Regions from separate parts of the Salipaludibacillus sp. HK11 genome, predicted to be linked through region 3. Evidence: riboswitches for the same ligand, from Rfam matches in the RefSeq annotation. Region 3 holds a riboswitch; each other region holds the start of a gene.
What was found. A riboswitch is a leader RNA that binds a small molecule or an ion and turns the genes downstream of it on or off. The one in region 3 is predicted to bind cobalamin.
Positions count from the first base shown of each region.

Region 1 (4,556 bases), 1.8 Mb from region 3:
TACTTCCAGCGGGTGTCGCATACCGACAAGCATCAATAGGAAGAGTTTTAGTAATAGAGCCATTACGGAAAACTGGGTTAGGGAAAGAGATTATGGAGCGATCGATCGCATTTCTGAGCGAACAATTACTAGAAAAAGAGATTAAAATTCAAGCTCAAGAGTACGCGTTGCGTTTTTACCAATCATTTGGATTTGAGCCTATCTCGGAGGTGTATTTGGAAGATGACATTCCACACTTGGATATGGTGTGGAGTAACCATTAGTCAAAGAGCTAGATGTGAGACACTGAGAAGAGAAGTAGTCATACGAGTGTCCAGAAAAAACTAAGTGCGAGCCACTGAGAGGTGAAGAAGTCGTGAGAGTGTCTAGAAAAAGCTAGATGCGAGACACTCGGAGCTTGTACACTCTAATGAGCGATCACAAAAAGTCCATTTTTCAGATGAAGGTGCTCGTTATCCCCTCACATGAAAAAGCCCGAGCGATCAATCCGCCCGGGCTTTCAAAATATGATTAATATAAATAAACTCTTGCTTCAAAAGGCTTTAACGTAATCGATGCTGAGGAATCGTGCTCGTCGACATCGATGTTTGCTAATACAAGCTGGTTACTAGAAACTGCTATGGAATTCTCTTCTTTGATCCAAACAGCACTTTCAGCTGTTAAGTTTGTTATTACAAGTGCAGTTTGACCATTAAATTCACGTTTATAAGAGAAGACTTGCGTATCTTCATCCATTAGCAAATCGTAGCTACCATAAGTAAAAATATCATGCTTCTTTTTTAGTTGAATCATTTTTTTATAAAACTGCAGAATCGACCGATCATCGCCTTGTTGCTTTTCAACATTAATATCCTTGTAGTTTGGATTCACTTTTAGCCAAGGTTCTCCAGTTGTGAAACCACCGTTGGCATCATCTGACCACTGCATCGGTGTGCGGCTATTATCACGCGATGTGTGAGCAAGAACATTAATAATTTCTTGTGGAGAATCGCCATCTGCTATTTTCTCACGATACATATTTTTAGCTGCTACGTCATTATATTCTTCAATATTATTAAAATAAATGTTTGTCATACCGATTTCTTGACCTTGATAAATATACGGAGTTCCCTTCATGAGAAAGTACATTGCCCCAAGAGCTGTTGCGCTCTCACGCCAATATTGTTTGTCGTCCCCCCATGTCGATACAACGCGGGCTTTATCATGATTTTCGATGAACAAGGCGTTCCACCCATCGTGCTCCAAACCTTTTTGCCATCGAGTTAACGCGTTCTTTAGTTCGATAATATTGAGACCACCACCGCCTACTTCATGATCCCACAAATCGAGATGTTCAAACTGAAACACCATATCCATTTTGCCGTTTTCACCAACCCATAAGTGTGCTTCGTCAACACTAACGCCATTCGCTTCACCGACAGTCATCGTATCTGGATAGTTATCATACGTTTGTTCTTTGTATTCCTGCAAAAATTCATGGATTCCTTCTTGATTCATGTGCATATCAAAAGAAGGGACATATTTTTTCTCATCAGGATTTGGCAGATTTGGGAGACCAGGTCGTTTCTTAATATGACTAATCGCATCAATTCGAAACCCATTCACTCCTTTGTCAAGCCACCAATTGACCATATCATAAAGAGCTGTCCTCACATCTGAATTCTCCCAGTTGAGGTCTGGCTGTCTTTTGGAGAAAACGTGAAGGAAATACTGCTCGGTCTTTTTATCATACTCCCAAGCAGATCCACCGAAAATGCTTTCCCAATTATTTGGTTCTTGATCATCTTTACCGTCGCGCCAAATGTACCAATCTCTCTTTGGATTATCTTTGGCTGAGCGTGATTCAATAAACCACGGATGTTCGTCACTCGTATGATTTAACACGAGATCGATAATTAATCGCATCCCTCGCTTATGAACCTCTCGAAGAAGTTCATCGAAGTCAGCCATGGTACCAAAGTCCTCCAATATATCTTGGTAATCTGAAATGTCATAACCATTATCATCTAAAGGTGACTTATACATCGGACATATCCAGATGAAGTCGATACCTAATTCTTGTAAATAGTCTAGACGTTGGATCATACCTTGGAGATCACCAAAACCATCTCCATTACTATCTTGAAAACTTCGTGGATACACTTGGTATCCAATTGCCTCTTTCCACCATGTTCTTTCCATGTTTTCCACCTCGTCATTTCCGATATTCGAACGTTACCTTAAGCACAAGAGTTGTGCAAACGGTTTTTCAATTGCTTTGCTAATCATATCGAAATTTGTTTTATAATTCAATTATATCAGAGAATTTTGTATGCAAGGGTCGAAACTTACCATTAGTTTGAAGCGGTATTCTAAATAGTCGTTTTACTTTCTAAGTTTGCTCAATTATACTATGTAAATATGTATTAATTAAATAAAAGCAAATAGGTTCTTTTAACAATACCCGAGGTTAAGTGTTGTTTGTTAAAAATGAAAAGGGAAGTTGGTGAGATTCCAACACGGTCCCGCCACTGTAAACGTCTAGGAATGTTGTGATTACCACTGTGCAAAATTGTATGGGAAGGTGCAATGGTTCCGGTGAGATGTAAGTCAGGAGACCTGCCTGTTTGTCGTATTAAAGACCTTCGAGGAAAAGGTGAGCGACTGTGCGAGTTGTCGATTGATAACAACAGCCTTTTGTGTATTTACTGAGATATACGTGCCGTATTCGTATGTAGCGCTTTCCTTACTGGGGAGGCGTTTTTTATATTAATTTTAAGATAAATTATAAGAGGAGATGTTCACATGGCTAAGAAGAATCAAAAAGGAATGACGCTCGTATATACGGGTAATGGAAAAGGGAAAACGACGGCATCATTAGGGCTTGCTTTACGCGCTGCTGGACACGATTTCACTGTACGGATCTTTCAATTTATTAAATCACCTGAGAGAACATATGGAGAACAAACCGCTTTGAAAAAGTTAGGGATTGAGATGGTTCAATTAGGAAGAGGGTTCACCTGGACGAAGACACCGGAAGAACACAGAGAAGCGCTTAAAAAAGGCTGGCCTCAAGTGAAACAAGCGATCATGAGCGGAGAATATGATGTTGTTATTTTAGATGAGATTAATAACGCATTAGCAATTAGTGCCTTTCCGATTGATGATGTGTTACCACTCCAAGAAGTACTTGATGTGATTAAAGAAAGACCAGCGCACGTTCATCTTTTGTTAACAGGAAGAGATGCACATCCAAAAATAAAAGAACTCGCAGACCTTGTTTCTATTGTTGAAGCAGAGAAACACTATTATGATGAGGGGATCCCTGCCATTAAAGGGATTGAATATTAATGAATGGGATGAAGGATGACAGCATGACAACAAGGCGTTTAGTCATTGCTGGAATAGCTAGCGGTGTCGGTAAAACAACGATAACAGTCGGGCTTATGGCTGCATTCAAACAAAGAGGGCTCACCATACAAGGATTTAAGTGTGGTCCTGACTATATAGATCCAACATACCATACTGAAGTATCCCGTCGGCAAGCTCGAAATCTAGACAGTTGGATGTTTGATGAAGAGACATTAAAAGAAGTGCTTCATAAAGGCAGTCAAGGAGCAGACATATCTCTGATCGAAGGTGTGATGGGCTTCTATGATGGCAAAGACCCATCATCAGATAAAGGAAGTACGGCTGATATTAGTGTTATTACCGATAGTCCTGTTTTATTGGTCGTTCCTTGTGGCGCACTCGCTCGGAGTGCAGCTGCAATAGTTAAAGGATTTCAATTGCTTAATGAGCAGGCCAATATTGTCGGAGTGATTGCGAATCAGGTAGGTAGTAAGGGTCACTATTTGCTTGTGAAAGAAGCCGTGGAGAAGGAATGCCATATTCCTGTCGTAGGTTATATGACGAAGGATGCAAATCTGTCGATGCCTGAACGCCATTTAGGTTTAATTCCATCGATTGAACGTGGAGAACTAGCACCATATTTCGAGCAATTAGGCAATGTTATCTCAGAAACGATTGATTTGGATCACCTTTATAAATTAGCTGTGACTTCCCCCGTCATCAAAAATGAGTCAGAGTTATTTCAACAGAAACGAGATGCCTGTGTGAAAATAGCTGTAGCGAAAGACAAAGCGTTTAACTTCTACTACAAAGAGAATTTAGAATTATTAGAAGCGGCTGGCGCAGAGATTGTTTATTTCTCACCACTTTCAGGGCAATCGCTCCCAGACAATGTAGATGGTCTTTATCTAGGTGGAGGATTTCCTGAAGAGTATGCAGAGGAACTTTCTCAGTTTAAAGAGATGCAAACGTCCATTGCAGAAGCGATAGATAAAGGGATGCCGACGTTTGCTGAGTGTGGTGGATTTATGTTTTTGTGTGAGTCAATCACGACGTCGAATCAAGATCAGTATTCGATGGTTGGTGTTCTTCCAGGCGCTGTGACAATGACAGATCGTTTAGCGGCCATTGGTTATCGGGAAGTAACAGGGCTTAATGAAAATTTCTTGTTGCCTATAGGAGAAACAGTAAAGGGGCATGAATTTCATTACTCAACGCATACTTCC
Region 1 covers NZ_CP181045.1:4,563,306-4,567,861, forward strand. The annotation lists gene ACM26V_RS21595 (GNAT family N-acetyltransferase) at 1-263, shown strand, start outside; gene ACM26V_RS21600 (alpha-glucosidase) at 511-2,181, opposite strand; cobalamin riboswitch at 2,409-2,621, shown strand; gene ACM26V_RS21605 (cob(I)yrinic acid a,c-diamide adenosyltransferase) at 2,785-3,330, shown strand; gene ACM26V_RS21610 (cobyrinate a,c-diamide synthase) at 3,354-4,556, shown strand, end outside.
Region 1: another riboswitch for cobalamin. It lies ahead of ACM26V_RS21605 (cob(I)yrinic acid a,c-diamide adenosyltransferase); the one in region 3 lies ahead of ACM26V_RS06015 (ribonucleoside-diphosphate reductase subunit alpha).

Region 2 (4,556 bases), 360 kb from region 3:
AACAGTACCTATATTGTCTTCGTTGAAAGCACTAGTCCACCCTGCATAAGCAAAGTCAGGCTCTTCTTCCAAAAACACCTCTTGTGATGGATATTGATCAGACAATACTGGAATTTTTTCATATGTATCTTTAAATTCAGGTAAAACTTCATCGTCAAGATAAGCCGTACCAACCAAGTATTCTTCTAAACCAAGAGCTAGAAAGACTTCTGTTACGTGTTGATTTAAAGTGACAGCACGTTGAGGAACTTCTGTAAAAACAAGCGTACGATCTTCATTTTCAATTTCTACAACACCATATTCTTCTTCATTCTTTTCAACTGCTTCTAGATCGTTTCCATTTTCTTGACTATTACTTGAATTAGCTTCTCCCGTTGCACCACAACCCATTAATAATGCAATAAACGTACTGATTATAAAGACCATTTGAATTTTTCTAGTCATCTTTCATACCCCTTTTTCATTTATTGTTATGACGAATCTCGTTTGGATGATCTACTAAATTGTGCAAATCTACTTAACCATGATGTTCTTACCCATTTCTATTTTTCTATATTATGGAGCATACATTTTATTTGATTCTCTCGATCGATACATTCCATCGGATACGTATAGAATTTGCAACTTCCCTGTTTGAGGATGTGTCGTAACGGTGCAGTCTACATGAAAAACCTCTTTTAACATTGCCTTAGTAATGACTTCTTCCGGTGTACCATGTTTGACTATTTTGCCACCCTTAACTACATATATCGCATCACAATAAGCTGCCGCTAAATTTAAATCATGAAGCGCAGTTAATACACTCACTTTTAAGTTTCGAACAATATCAAGGATCTGAAGCTGATGATGAATATCTAAATTGTTCGTCGGTTCATCTAGAATAAGAAAAGATGTCTCCTGAACAAGAGCTCTAGCAATTTGAACCCTTTGCTTTTCTCCACCAGATAACGTAGAGAAACTTCTTTCTGCATGGTTTTCTAACCCCACTCTCACTAAAGCATCACGAACGATCTTTACATCTTCCACACTGTCCCCTTCAAAGAACCGCTTATGTGGATTTCTCCCCATTAACACAATTTCTTTCACTGTAAAATCAAAAGGAACAGATGATTCTTGCGCAACAACAGCCATATTTCTAGCAAATTCCTTATGAGAAAGGTTAGTAACTTCATGATCATTTAAAGAAACCGATCCCTTATACGGCCGCAATACCCGGTAGATTGTCTTTAACAATGTCGATTTTCCACTCCCATTAGGACCGATAATGCCAACAAATTGTCCATCGTTTACTTGCATCGTTATATCATTAATAATATTTTTCTGCTCCACCGCCGTTGTGACTTGTTCAACAGTTAATTTCACTTTCCTTCACCTCCCCCAAAAGAATAAGAACTACGTCTAAGAAGCCAAATAAAAAATGGCCCACCACATAATGCAGTAACAATGCCAATCGGTAATTCTTGAGGAGAAACAATTGTACGTGCGACTACATCTGCCCAAATGAGGAAAATAGCTCCAACAAGAGCACTTAATGGTAAGACGTGTCGGTGATCGGAGCCAATGATTAAGCGAACAATATGAGGAACCATTAATCCGATAAAGCCGATTGCCCCACTCACTGCGACTAATACTCCGGTTAGTAATGCCGTGATGAGAATCAATATTTTCTTAAAAAGATCGATATTTAATCCGAGAGTAGAAGCTGTATTCTCCCCCATTAATAAAAGATTCAGAGGTCTTGCTAAGAAGAGCAGTGTCGCTATGCCAAGCGAGAGACAAATAAATGGAATCGTTAATTGCTCCCACTTAGCTCCTGCCAAACTTCCCATCATCCAAAATAATGCATCGCGTATCCCCTCTTCCCGAGGCGCCGATATGACAATATAGTTTGTAATTGCCGATAGCATCATAGATATGGCAATTCCTGACAATAATAGTCTTACTGTGGAGATTCTCCCATTTACTTGCGCTACGATAAAAACGAGCACAACAGAGAAGAGAGCACCTAGAAACGCGGCGATAGAAAGCGAATATTGACCAAAAATCTGGAACGCACCAAAAATAATAACGAGTGTAGCCCCAACAGAAGCACCAGAAGATACCCCTAAAATAAATGGATCTGCTAAAGAATTTCGAACTAACGCTTGAATAGCTACACCAACTACTGCTAAACCAGCTCCAACAATGGCTCCTAATATCACTCTTGGAAACCGAATTTCCCAAATGATTTGCTCTTGGGCTTTTGACCAATCCGATGCAATAAAATGGTCCAAAAAAGAAACTTTAGAAAATGCTATTTTCCAAACGGTCAACGGAGAGATTGAAACTGGTCCAAGCATGATAGAACTGGTCATTGTGACAACTAGGATGAATAGAAGAGCAACAAAAAGTACTCTATAAGCTATCTTTCTCTTTTTTGTTACTTTTTGCTTTATTGACCGATTATCAACCCCGTCTTTTAATGCGCTCTCCATATAAACAACACCTTACATTTATTTAATTTGATAACTTACTCTTTCTTAATGCGCTTAAAACATAAAAATGCACCTCTATCCATGGCATGGATAGAGGTGCAAAAAGGCATACTTAAATTAAAGTAGCATCTATTCTACACTCCTCTACCTATGACCCGTAGGTATTGAAGCAACTTAAAACAAAGGCAGGTCTCCTGACTTAGGATCGTCATTTCATTGTGTCTTCCCGATTTAACTCAGTGACTTTATACAATGAAACTACCCATTACAGTGGCGGGACCGCGACGGATTTACACCGTACTTCCCTTTTAAGCATAACCAGCGGTTATACACCTTTGTTTTGATTCATTTTTTTAAAATAAGAATTTTATTATGAGTTGATTATTTACAACTCACCTAAACTAAGTTGAAAATAGTTAGTTTTATTTGATAAGTTAGAAATCACAACCCATATTTATACATATTTATTATTAAACTACTTTTAAGTATAATTAGCAAGGAAAATTTTTAAATAAAATGATATTCTTCACTTTAGTTACTATATGTATTACACTAATAAACGTAACCATTACGAATTATAACACAAATTCATTTTGAAAAAATTTAGTACCCTACATATATTTTTATTCATAGTAGTTATTTATTATATTGAAATAACAAATAAGCCGCAGTTTTTAACATAAGTGACGTTTTTTGATTACTCAAAACCAATGGAGGATAAAAGATGAAGAAAAAGCTGATACATGATGTCGATTATGAGGAAGTCTGGCGAGAAGGAATAAAGGATTGGAATGGTAACATGCCAAAAAGGATGACAGATGATCAATGTGAAGAATCTTTTTGGCGTAATTTCTTAAATGAAAAATCAACCACACAACCAATTGATTCATATTCCTTACCATTTTACCGAGAATTATCTACTTATTTCACTTCTGAAGATAACGTACTTGAAATCGGACCTGGTGCGGGGAACTATACGTTTTCTATTGCTGAAAAAGTTCGGTCTTTAACAGTGGTTGATCCTTCTAAGTCTGTTCTGCACTATTTAAATGAACGTATAAACCACAAAGCAATAACTTTTCAACCGATTCATAGTAAATGGGAGACATACCAATCCAATCAGCTTTTCTCAGTCGTTCTGGGTGTGAACTGTTTTTACCGAATGTTTGAAATCAAGCAAGCATTGGCAAATATGAATAATCACGCCACAAAGCACTGTATAATTGGTATGACAACAGGTCCACTTCAGCCACACTACCTAGACCTCGAAAGAACGCAAAGGTGTGTTCTTAAATACCCACGAAGAGATTATGTTCACCTATTAAATGTATTATATGAAATGGGAATCTACGCTGATTGTAAGATGGTCCCTCTTAAACGTAAATATACTTATTCTTCTTTAGAAGAAGCGGTTCAAAGTTGCAGAAAAAAAGTGCTATCTCCTCAATTAAGTGAAGAAACACTTAGGGAAAGTTTACTCCCTTATCTGCAAAAAGAAAACGGAAAGTGGACATATAAGCATGCCTTTTATGGAGCACTGATCAGCTGGAAACCTACTATTCTGTAGGCCCACTTTTCTGAACAGGAAGTCTTACTTGAATTATTAGGAAATGGTTAAATTCACCCTTCATGCTTCCTTGATAGAAATTTGGTTTCTTCCGTTTTCTTTCGCTTTGTAAAGGTGTTCGTCTGCTTCCATTATCAGTTGCTTTGGTTGATGAGTTGGATTTGGTTGAGTCATTGCCGCTCCAATACTTACCGTTACAACATCTGAAACCATCGATGTTTTGTGCGGAATCTTTAAGTTGCTAATGGCATGTAAGCATTGCTCTGAAATCTGCTTAACCTGGCGATGGTTAGCATTTGAAAGTATAGCGACAAACTCTTCGCCTCCCATTCTCGCTACATAGCCGTTAAATGGACTGACTACTTGTTTTAAAGCATCGGCAACTTCCATTAAGCAACGGTCCCCCGCTTCGTGTCCGTATGTGTCGTTATACTCCTTAAAATGATCAATATCAATATAGAGAGCGGATATTCTAAATTTTTTCTTGGCCGCGAGTGTCCATTCCTCTTGCATAT
Region 2 covers NZ_CP181045.1:1,558,328-1,562,883, forward strand. The annotation lists gene ACM26V_RS07720 (ABC transporter substrate-binding protein) at 1-444, opposite strand, end outside; gene ACM26V_RS07725 (heme ABC transporter ATP-binding protein) at 556-1,362, opposite strand; gene ACM26V_RS07730 (FecCD family ABC transporter permease) at 1,359-2,474, opposite strand; cobalamin riboswitch at 2,641-2,826, opposite strand; gene ACM26V_RS07735 (class I SAM-dependent methyltransferase) at 3,199-4,041, shown strand; gene ACM26V_RS07740 (diguanylate cyclase) at 4,102-4,556, opposite strand, start outside.
Region 2: another riboswitch for cobalamin. It lies ahead of ACM26V_RS07730 (FecCD family ABC transporter permease); the one in region 3 lies ahead of ACM26V_RS06015 (ribonucleoside-diphosphate reductase subunit alpha).

Region 3 (4,556 bases):
GATTATTAATAAAAGCTTCATATCCTTTAGCAATGAAATCATTTCGCTCTCTCAGAATCGGGTCATGTTTCCAATACTCAAATATCTCATCCTGTTCATCCTTATTCACTAAGCTTGATAGCACATAAGAATAACTTTGATTATGGACAACTTCTTGGAAAGCCAACACTGTCATCAATGCATTCAAACTAGAGTCTGTTAAGTATTTCGATACGTGCATCGCATAATCTGTTTGAATACTATCTAAAAAAGCTAATAGTCCAATTATTTTTTTGAAAGCATCTTCTTCTGTCTCTGTTAAATTAGCAAACTGTTTCACATCTGAACTCATATTAATTTCAAATGGTGTCCAAAAGTTACCCAACATGTTTTTGTATAAAGGGTATGCCCATGAAAACCGCACATCGTCCCAGTTCAGCACATTTGAACTCTCACCAAGTATTATTCCCGTCGATGCGTTTGGTGCATCGACATCGTATAGTTTTCTTTCCGATAATTTCGTCATTCATTTCCCTCCTGATTAACTTGAGCAACTCTCGCAATCTTCTAACTCACTAGATGTTGAACGTACATAATAGGTAGTTTTCAACCCATGTTTCCAAGCATCCATATGAAGGCTTAAAAGCTCTTTTGCTTTGATTGTATTTTTAACATATAAATTAAACGAGACAGATTGATCAATATGTTTTTGTCTTGCACCGTTTTGTTTTATACTCCAATGCTGATCGATCGTATGAGCAGGTTTGTAATACCACGTTGTCTCCTGATTCAAGTTTGGAGCAGTGACTGGTATTTTAAAGTTTTTCTTTTCCTCGGCATATTCTTTTTTGAAGATTGGATCAATCGATGCGGATGATCCTGCGATAAGAGATGTACTAGAATTTGGTGCAACAGCCATTAAATAGCCATTTCTTAACCCATAAGTTTGAACATCTGCTTGTAATTGCTTCCACTCTGAGTTCTGATAATGTCTGTCTTCAAAGTATTCTCCGGTAGAATACGTAGAAGTCTCAAAAACTGGATAAGCTCCTTTTTCTTTTGATAACTCCATACTTGCTTTTACAGTGTAATAATGAATGGTTTCATAAAGTTCGTCAGCGTATTGAACTGCTCTGTCAGATTCCCAAGAAATTTTCTTTTCAGCTAGTAAGTGATGCCATCCAAACGTTCCAAGTCCTATTGCACGGTACTTTTGGTTGGTTATTTGCGCTTGTGGAACGTCAATCGTATTCATATCAATCACGTTATCTAACATACGAACTTGAATTGTGATCAAACGCTCTAGAACATCATCTTTAACAGCTGTTGCTAATGAAATCGAACTCAAGTTACAAACGACATAATCCCCTGCTTTTTTCTTTGTAATGATTTCACCATCACTTGTCGTTTGTTCTTCTACGATCGTCGCACTCATATTTTGCATAATTTCCGTACATAAATTCGATGAATAGATCATCCCTTCATGTCGATTAGGATTCATCCTATTTACAGTGTCACGATAAAACATATATGGCGTACCCGTTTCCAATTGAGAGACCATCACCCGTTTCATAATGTCTATGGCAGGAACTTTTACTGAAGTTATCTCATCATTCTCTATACACGCTTTGTACAGTTCTCGGAAAGTGCCTTGTCCTTCTTTCTCATCATATACATCCTCTAAGGAAACGCCCATGACTTGACGGACTTCATGTGGATCAAACAAGTGCCAATCCTCTCTAGCTTCAACTTTTTCCATAAATAAATCAGGAATACAAACACCAGTGAACAAATCATGCGTACGTTGTCGTTCATCACCATTATTTAGCTTCGCATCTAAAAAGGAGAAGATATCTTTATGCCACACATCTAAATAAACTGCAATGGCTCCTTGTCTTTGCCCCAATTGATCAACACTTACTGCAGTGTTATTTAATTGTTTCATCCAAGGTATAACTCCTGAAGATGTACCTTTAAACCCTTTAATCGAAGAACCTTTTGCACGAATTTTCCCTAAATAAATACCAAGTCCCCCACCATTTTTACTAACGGTAGCAGCATCCGTATTGCTGTCAAAAATCCCTTGCAAACTATCATCCACCGTGTCTATAAAACAACTTGATAATTGACCATGTGTTTTTCCTGCATTTGCTAATGTAGGTGTTGCTACGGTCATATAAAGATTAGAAAGGGCCCAATAGGATTCTTTCACGAGTGTTAAACGTTGTTCTTTTGGTTCATCTAACATTAAACTCATCGCGATAATCATAAACCGTTCTTGGGGCAACTCAATTAATTTGCCATTGTGTGTCCTCGCTAAGTATCGATCGGCTAATGTTTTTAATCCGATGTATGTAAATGATTTATCTTTAGACTTGTCCAACCATTTCTCAATTTTGTTTAAATCATTTGTCGAGTATTTTTCAAGTAATTCTTTTTTGTAGAAGCCTTGTTTCACTAGAATTGTAACAAGATCATCAAATTGCTTATAAGCTGGAATTTGTCTATTTACATTAACTTCCTCACTTAGATTTAATGAATAAAGCGTTGCTGCAACATATGTCCAATCTGATTCCTGCGCAGATAACTGGTCTAGAGCTGTCATTACAGGTAATGAAACCGCGGTTTGTTGGTGTTGATTATTCATAGCACTGATTCTTTCGGAAAATGGATCCCACGATAATTGAGGGAAACGACGTTTTAATTCATCAATCGTAACTTCAAATTTGCTTTTCGTTAATGTACTCTTGCTCATAGTATCCTTCCTTTCTCAAATTCGTTACATTAGAAAAACTTGGCTTGTCGCCAAGTCCTTCATGGCGAAAGCCTTCGTTTATCTTACTTTAATCCTTTAGCTAAGTTAAAAATTCTTAAAGTACAAAAATAGCCTTCCCTTAATCAAGGGAAGGCTAAAAAACGGTAGGTTGATAGATACTGGTCATAAATCTGCACATACACTGATGAGCGATTCTGCTACCGTTTCTCATTCTCAACCCCCGAAGATCAGAAACAAAAGAAAAACTGGCAGGTCTCCTGACTTATGCTTCAACCTACTTTGAGCCTTCCCATATAAGCACCATGACAATTCATGACATTCTCATACAGTGGTCGCTTCATTTCGTCCACATTTACAGTTGCGGGGACAGTTCCGGTTTTCCACCGGATTCCCTATTAAGCCTCATACTAAGGCACCTGTTTCTCTTCTTATATTCAGTTGACATACTATATATTGATGACTAAGTTATACAATATCAATATATGAACTAGATATAGAATACCGTAGTTTTCTAATAAATGCAATGATTACTTCTTTAAAAGAAATTTAGTAAATACCTTGAAATTTTTGAACTAGTCTAGTAAAATTTCAAACTTGTGAGCATTATCTCAGATCCTATATCGAAAGGAGTTTTCATCATGTTACCCCCTGCCACTTATGATTATAAGCAGGATAAAAATAAACAATCACTGATACAAGAATATGAAAATTTAGAGTTTCAAATGTTTCGTATGAGTGAAAACATCAAACAAATTGCAAAGAAATGGACAGTTCTAGGTATAGATCAAACGAAAGAAGAAAAGTGGGTAATCATCTACTCATCCGATAACGGAGATATATGCAAAATAATGGCCCATGATTGTGAAGAACCTTTCCGTGGAAAATGGGCTTTTTCCATTCATACTCAATATAAGGAGGACCATCGAATTCACATCGATGATATTCGTGGAGAATCCAACCGTGGTTTTGGTTCAGTTTGCATGAAATTTTTGAAAGAATATACAAAAGACCTAAATGTTCATACAATATCAGGAAACCTTTCACATAGAGATTGGGACCATATTGATCGCCTTCTCCACTTTTATAAAAAACATGAATTTACTGTTGATATTGTTGAATCTGAAAAGAAGGGCGAGATTTTTTGGCACCCATGAAAATACTATTCTTTCTAGGATTTAGTTAATAATCTAAAACATTACAGAAAAAACGTTCTTAATAAATACTAAGAACGTTTTAAAAATTACTTTTCGAATCAAATGCATCACGAAGGCCATCACCGATAAAGTTAATCGCTAACACCGTCAATAAAATAGCTAAACCAGGAGGAACCCATGCTTCTGAATGTTGAGTCAACACGCGTAAATTTCTTGCTTCCGTCACCATATTCCCCCACGTTGGTGTCGGTTGAGGAATCCCAAATCCAATAAAACTAAGTCCTGATTCAATAATAATTAACGTTGCCATCATGACCGTCGCATTGACAATAATTGGACCAACGGCGTTTGGCAAGAAATGCTTCGTAATAACTCGGAAGTCTGAACAACCAATCGAACGCGCACCAATAATGTATTCTTTCTCTCTCAAGGATAAGAAGGTACCTCTTAAGATCCTTGTGATATTTGGCCAAGTCGTTAAAGCGATGATCGTAATAAATAATCCGATGGTCACACGGTCTGCAATCGCCATGACTGTTAACACTAACAATAAGAAAGGAAAAATTAACATTAAATCTGCCGCTCTCATGATGAAACTATCTGTCTTTCCACCGTAGAATCCGGCAATCGATCCAAGTACCACACCT
Region 3 covers NZ_CP181045.1:1,201,477-1,206,032, reverse strand. The annotation lists gene ACM26V_RS06020 (ribonucleotide-diphosphate reductase subunit beta) at 1-505, opposite strand, end outside; gene ACM26V_RS06015 (ribonucleoside-diphosphate reductase subunit alpha) at 521-2,734, opposite strand; cobalamin riboswitch at 2,985-3,190, opposite strand; gene ACM26V_RS06010 (hypothetical protein) at 3,394-3,909, shown strand; gene opp4C (oligopeptide ABC transporter permease) at 3,989-4,556, opposite strand, start outside.

Region 4 (4,556 bases), 1.8 Mb from region 3:
TATTTGAAAATGATCGATTTAGAGAAGTGATATTGAATGATTTACGAGGACGCAAAGGCCTTCCTGAAATAAATGACAGGGTTTCTTTTCAAGCACTGAAAGAACAATCCTTTCATCACTTAGCTCAACTGGTTGAGAGTCATCTCAACATGGAATTGATCGAGGATAAAATGGCTTTATTTCAAAAAAACTGAGATATTTAGAGAGGGACAGCAGCATGGAAACAACAATAAACAAAATCACAGCGACAAATAAACAAGTAGGGAAACAAACTCTAGCTCACCTGAATAATTTAACGAAGCCACCAGGAAGTTTAGGTAGATTAGAGAAACTAGCGGTTCAGTTAGCAGAAATAACTGGAGATACATTTCCAACTGTATCCCCTCCTGCTTCGATTGTTTTTGCGGGCGATCATGGTATCGCTAAAGAAGGAGTTTCTGCATTTCCTCAAGAAGTAACGACACAAATGGTGGCGAATTTCCTTGCAGGTGGCGCGGCAATAAATGTATTAACAAAACAAATAGATGCAATGTTAGAGATCGTTGATATAGGTGTTGCATCGGATATAGAAGGTTCAGGTTTTATTAATAAAAAAATTCGCTATGGAACAGCTAACTTTGCCAAGGAAGATGCGATGACAAGGAAAGAGGCGCAAAAGGCAATTGAAGTAGGGATCGATATTGTAAAACAAGTAATTAAACAAGGTGCAAATTCGATTATCTTAGGTGAGATGGGGATCGGGAATACGACGAGCAGTAGTGCAATCATCGCTACATTAGCCGAAGTGAATGTGGAAGGTATTGTTGATATTGGAACAGGAATCACAGCTGAACAGCGTGTATTGAAACGAAAGATCATTGCCCAGGCGCTTGAGGATCGAAAACCAAATCGTGAGGATGTCCTCGATATTCTTTCTAAAATAGGTGGACTGGAGATTGCTGGTATGACAGGGGCGATTTTAGGAGCAGCTTCTGAACGAAAGCCTGTCATTATTGATGGATTTATTTGCACGGTATCTGCCTTGTTAGCAACGAAGCTAGTTCCCGAAGCGAGAGACTATTTAATATTCAGTCATCGCTCTCAAGAACAAGGACACACAACAGCTTTGAAAATGCTCCAAGCAAATCCATTATTAGACTTAGAGTTACGTCTAGGTGAAGGAACCGGAGCGGCGCTTGCTTTTCCGATTGTGGAATCTTCCCTAAAAATTTTAAAAGGCATGGCTACTTTCACTTCAGCAGGAATTTCGACTTAGTCATATTGAAAAAGATTAAAAATAAATTTACTTTATTTGAAAACTGATTTATACTAAATCTATTAATAAAACCCAATTTCATAGATACAATTTGGTTCATGATTCACGTCGATACGTTGACGAATTCATGTTAAAAGGGAAGTCGGTAAAAGCCGACACGGTCCCGCCACTGTGAGCGTTTAGGAAAGCTGAAAGAAGCCCACTGTGCTTTTACATAAAAGCATGGGAAGGGAAGCTGATCCGATGAAGCGTAAGTCAGGAGACCTGCCAAGTTGTTCGTAACACCTTCGAGGAAAGGGATGTTTCATGTTCATAGAAAATTCTACTACGTGTTAGAATGCAAACCGTCATCTATATTATGATAGGTACTTATTTCTATGTGACTGTTACATTCAACGCTTTTCCTAAAGGAATGGCGTTTTTATTATGTAATAAAAAGAATGTAGGAGGAACAAAAAGATGCAAAAGAGAATTAAATGGGGACAATTAGGTGCAGCAATAACATTGTCGTTGGCATTAATGACGGCTTGTGGAACAAATGAAGAAGAGGTAAATGAAAATAATCAAGCGAACGATAACGACGAAGTCACGAATGAAACAGAAAATAATAATGATGAAATTGAGAATGCGGCGGACGAAGAGAACGAAGCAGCAAATGAAGAAGTAACTGGTGGAGAATTTCCAATCACCTTGACAGATAAAGTAGATCGGGAAGTGACAATTGACGAAGAACCTGAAACGATCGTTTCATTGTTGCCTAGTAACACGGAAATTGTCTTTGAACTTGGAGCTGGAGACAGATTAATAGGTGTGTCGGATTTTTGTAATTATCCACCAGAAGCAGAAGATATCCAAAATGTAGGTGGGCAGGATATGGATCCTGAATTAATATTGTCGTTGGAGCCTGATATGGCTCTTGTTCAAAGATATCATTACGAGAATCATTCAGAAATTTTGGATCAATATGAGCAATCTGGTATCGATGTGCTTGTAATTGAAGGTGGCGAATCATTTGATGAAGCTTATGACACGATCAAAATGCTTGGTAGCGCTACAGGTACTAGTTCACGTGCGGATGAGATTGTTGTTGAAATGAAAGACGCATTAGCTGAGATTGAAGAAAAAGCGGAAGAGATTTCTGAAGAAGATAGAAAGACGGTTTGGGTCGAAATATCTCCCTCACCAAATATTTTCACAGCTGGTCAAGGAACATTTATGCATGAGATGTTAGAAGTGATTCAAGCAACTAATGCGGCAGAAGATCAAGAAGGTTGGGTCAGCCTGACTGAAGAAGAAATTGTCATGTTGAGTCCTGATGTGATTATTACAACCCATGGAGTTGCGGAAGATCCAATTGACGAAGTGGTATCACGTGATGGTTGGTCGGACATACCAGCTGTGCAAGATGAAAGAATACATGATGTGGATAACGATACGGTCATTCGACCAGGACCGAGATTAATTGAGGGAGTGGAAACTCTTGCCAAATTGGTCTATCCAGAAATTTTTGAGTAATCGAATCTTTTGGATTTATGTTTTCAGTGGAGGATTTGTACTTAGTACAATCCTCTTTGGTCTATTTATGAGCAGTGTGACAGTCCCTGTTCCAACCATCTTCCACATCATCATTGACAATGTATTTGGCTGGCAATTGCTCTCGGACTTTCCCGAAGTTCAAGATAGAATCATCTGGAACATTCGTTTACCACGCGTGTTATTGGCTTTTTGTGTAGGAGCTTCATTAGCTTTGGCGGGTGCAGCTTTTCAAGGGTTGCTTCGAAACCCACTCGCAGATCCTTATACGATTGGTGTGTCATCTGGTGCCGCATTAGGAGCTGTTATCGTAATATTTTTTCAAGTGACGATTGTTGGTTTAGGCGGTTTTACACTTCCAATTGTAGCAATAATTGGTGGTTTCATTTCATTGATGCTCGTGTTTGGTCTTGTTAGAATTGCCAGCAGAAGCTTTGCGATTGAAACGATTATTTTAGCAGGAATTATTATGAGTTCTTTTATTGGTGCAATCATCTCTTTGGTGATATCGCTTGGTGATCAAGATTCGATGACGCAAATTATCTATTGGCTCTACGGAAGTGTTGGTATGAGAGGATGGAGTCACGTTCAACTCATCGTTCCGTTTATGATCATAGGCATGTTTATTCTATTGGTCCATTATCGGGAGTTAAATGCGTTGGCTTTAGGGGAAGAGGCAGCCGAACATATCGGTGTGAATGTTAAGCGAGGCAAATACTATATTTTAGTTGGAGCATCTTTATTAACAGGAGCATCTGTTGCTGTTTCTGGTTCCATTGGATTTGTTGGGTTAGTAATCCCTCATTTGGTCCGCCTCATCATTGGACCAAATCACAGGCATGTGTTACCTTTATCGTTCCTTGTTGGGGGAGGGTTTCTAATTATAGCTGATTTAGTCTCACGAATGATTATTGCCCCGAAAGAACTTCCAATTGGTGTAATTACTGCTTTGATTGGGGCACCTGTTTTTGCATTATTATTGATTAGAAATCGGCTTGGGAAGGGGTAACGGTATGATCCATGTCAAGAATCTCGTAGGCGGCTATTCAGAAGAACCTATTATTGACGGAGTTGACTTCGACATTGTTAAAGGTGAATTCTTTGGACTGCTTGGTCCAAATGGCAGTGGAAAAACGACGCTGTTTAAATTGATAACAGGTGGTCTACCTATCAAACAAGGAGAAATTACAATTGACGGTCAACTGCTATCCAAATTGTCTCACCTTGAAAAAGCGAGAAAAGTGGCAGTTTTGGCTCAAGAAGCGCAAGTTTCCTTTGATTTTACCGTAGAAGAAATTGTTAGTCTTGGTCGTTATGCGTTTCAAAAAGGTGTGCTCAAGACGATTTCGAAAGCTGATAGAGAAATCATTGATGAGGTGATGGAACTAGCTAATGTAGATCATTATAGGAATAAACAATTTCGACTACTTAGTGGCGGTGAAAAACAAAGAGTTCTGCTTGCCAAAGCATTGGCTCAGCAACCGAAAGTTCTTTTATTAGATGAACCGACAAATCATTTGGACGTGAAGCATTCTTTCTACATGCTTGATTTGTTGAAAAAATGGCAAAAAGAGCATGGGTTAACGATATTTGCAATCTTGCATGATTTGAACGTTGCGGCACTTTATACCGACAGAGTTGCCTTGCTTCATGAAGGGAAGTTTCAAAGAGTTGGTGGTGTCGATATTTTACGGAATGAACAGCTTCTACAAGATGTTTATGAAGTGAAAGTAAAGGCGCAATCTCACCCGTATGTTCCAAAACCACA
Region 4 covers NZ_CP181045.1:4,569,346-4,573,901, forward strand. The annotation lists gene ACM26V_RS21615 (cobyric acid synthase) at 1-194, shown strand, start outside; gene cobT (nicotinate-nucleotide--dimethylbenzimidazole phosphoribosyltransferase) at 218-1,255, shown strand; cobalamin riboswitch at 1,331-1,542, shown strand; gene ACM26V_RS21625 (ABC transporter substrate-binding protein) at 1,715-2,770, shown strand; gene ACM26V_RS21630 (FecCD family ABC transporter permease) at 2,736-3,797, shown strand; gene ACM26V_RS21635 (adenosylcobinamide amidohydrolase) at 3,802-4,556, shown strand, end outside.
Region 4: another riboswitch for cobalamin. It lies ahead of ACM26V_RS21625 (ABC transporter substrate-binding protein); the one in region 3 lies ahead of ACM26V_RS06015 (ribonucleoside-diphosphate reductase subunit alpha).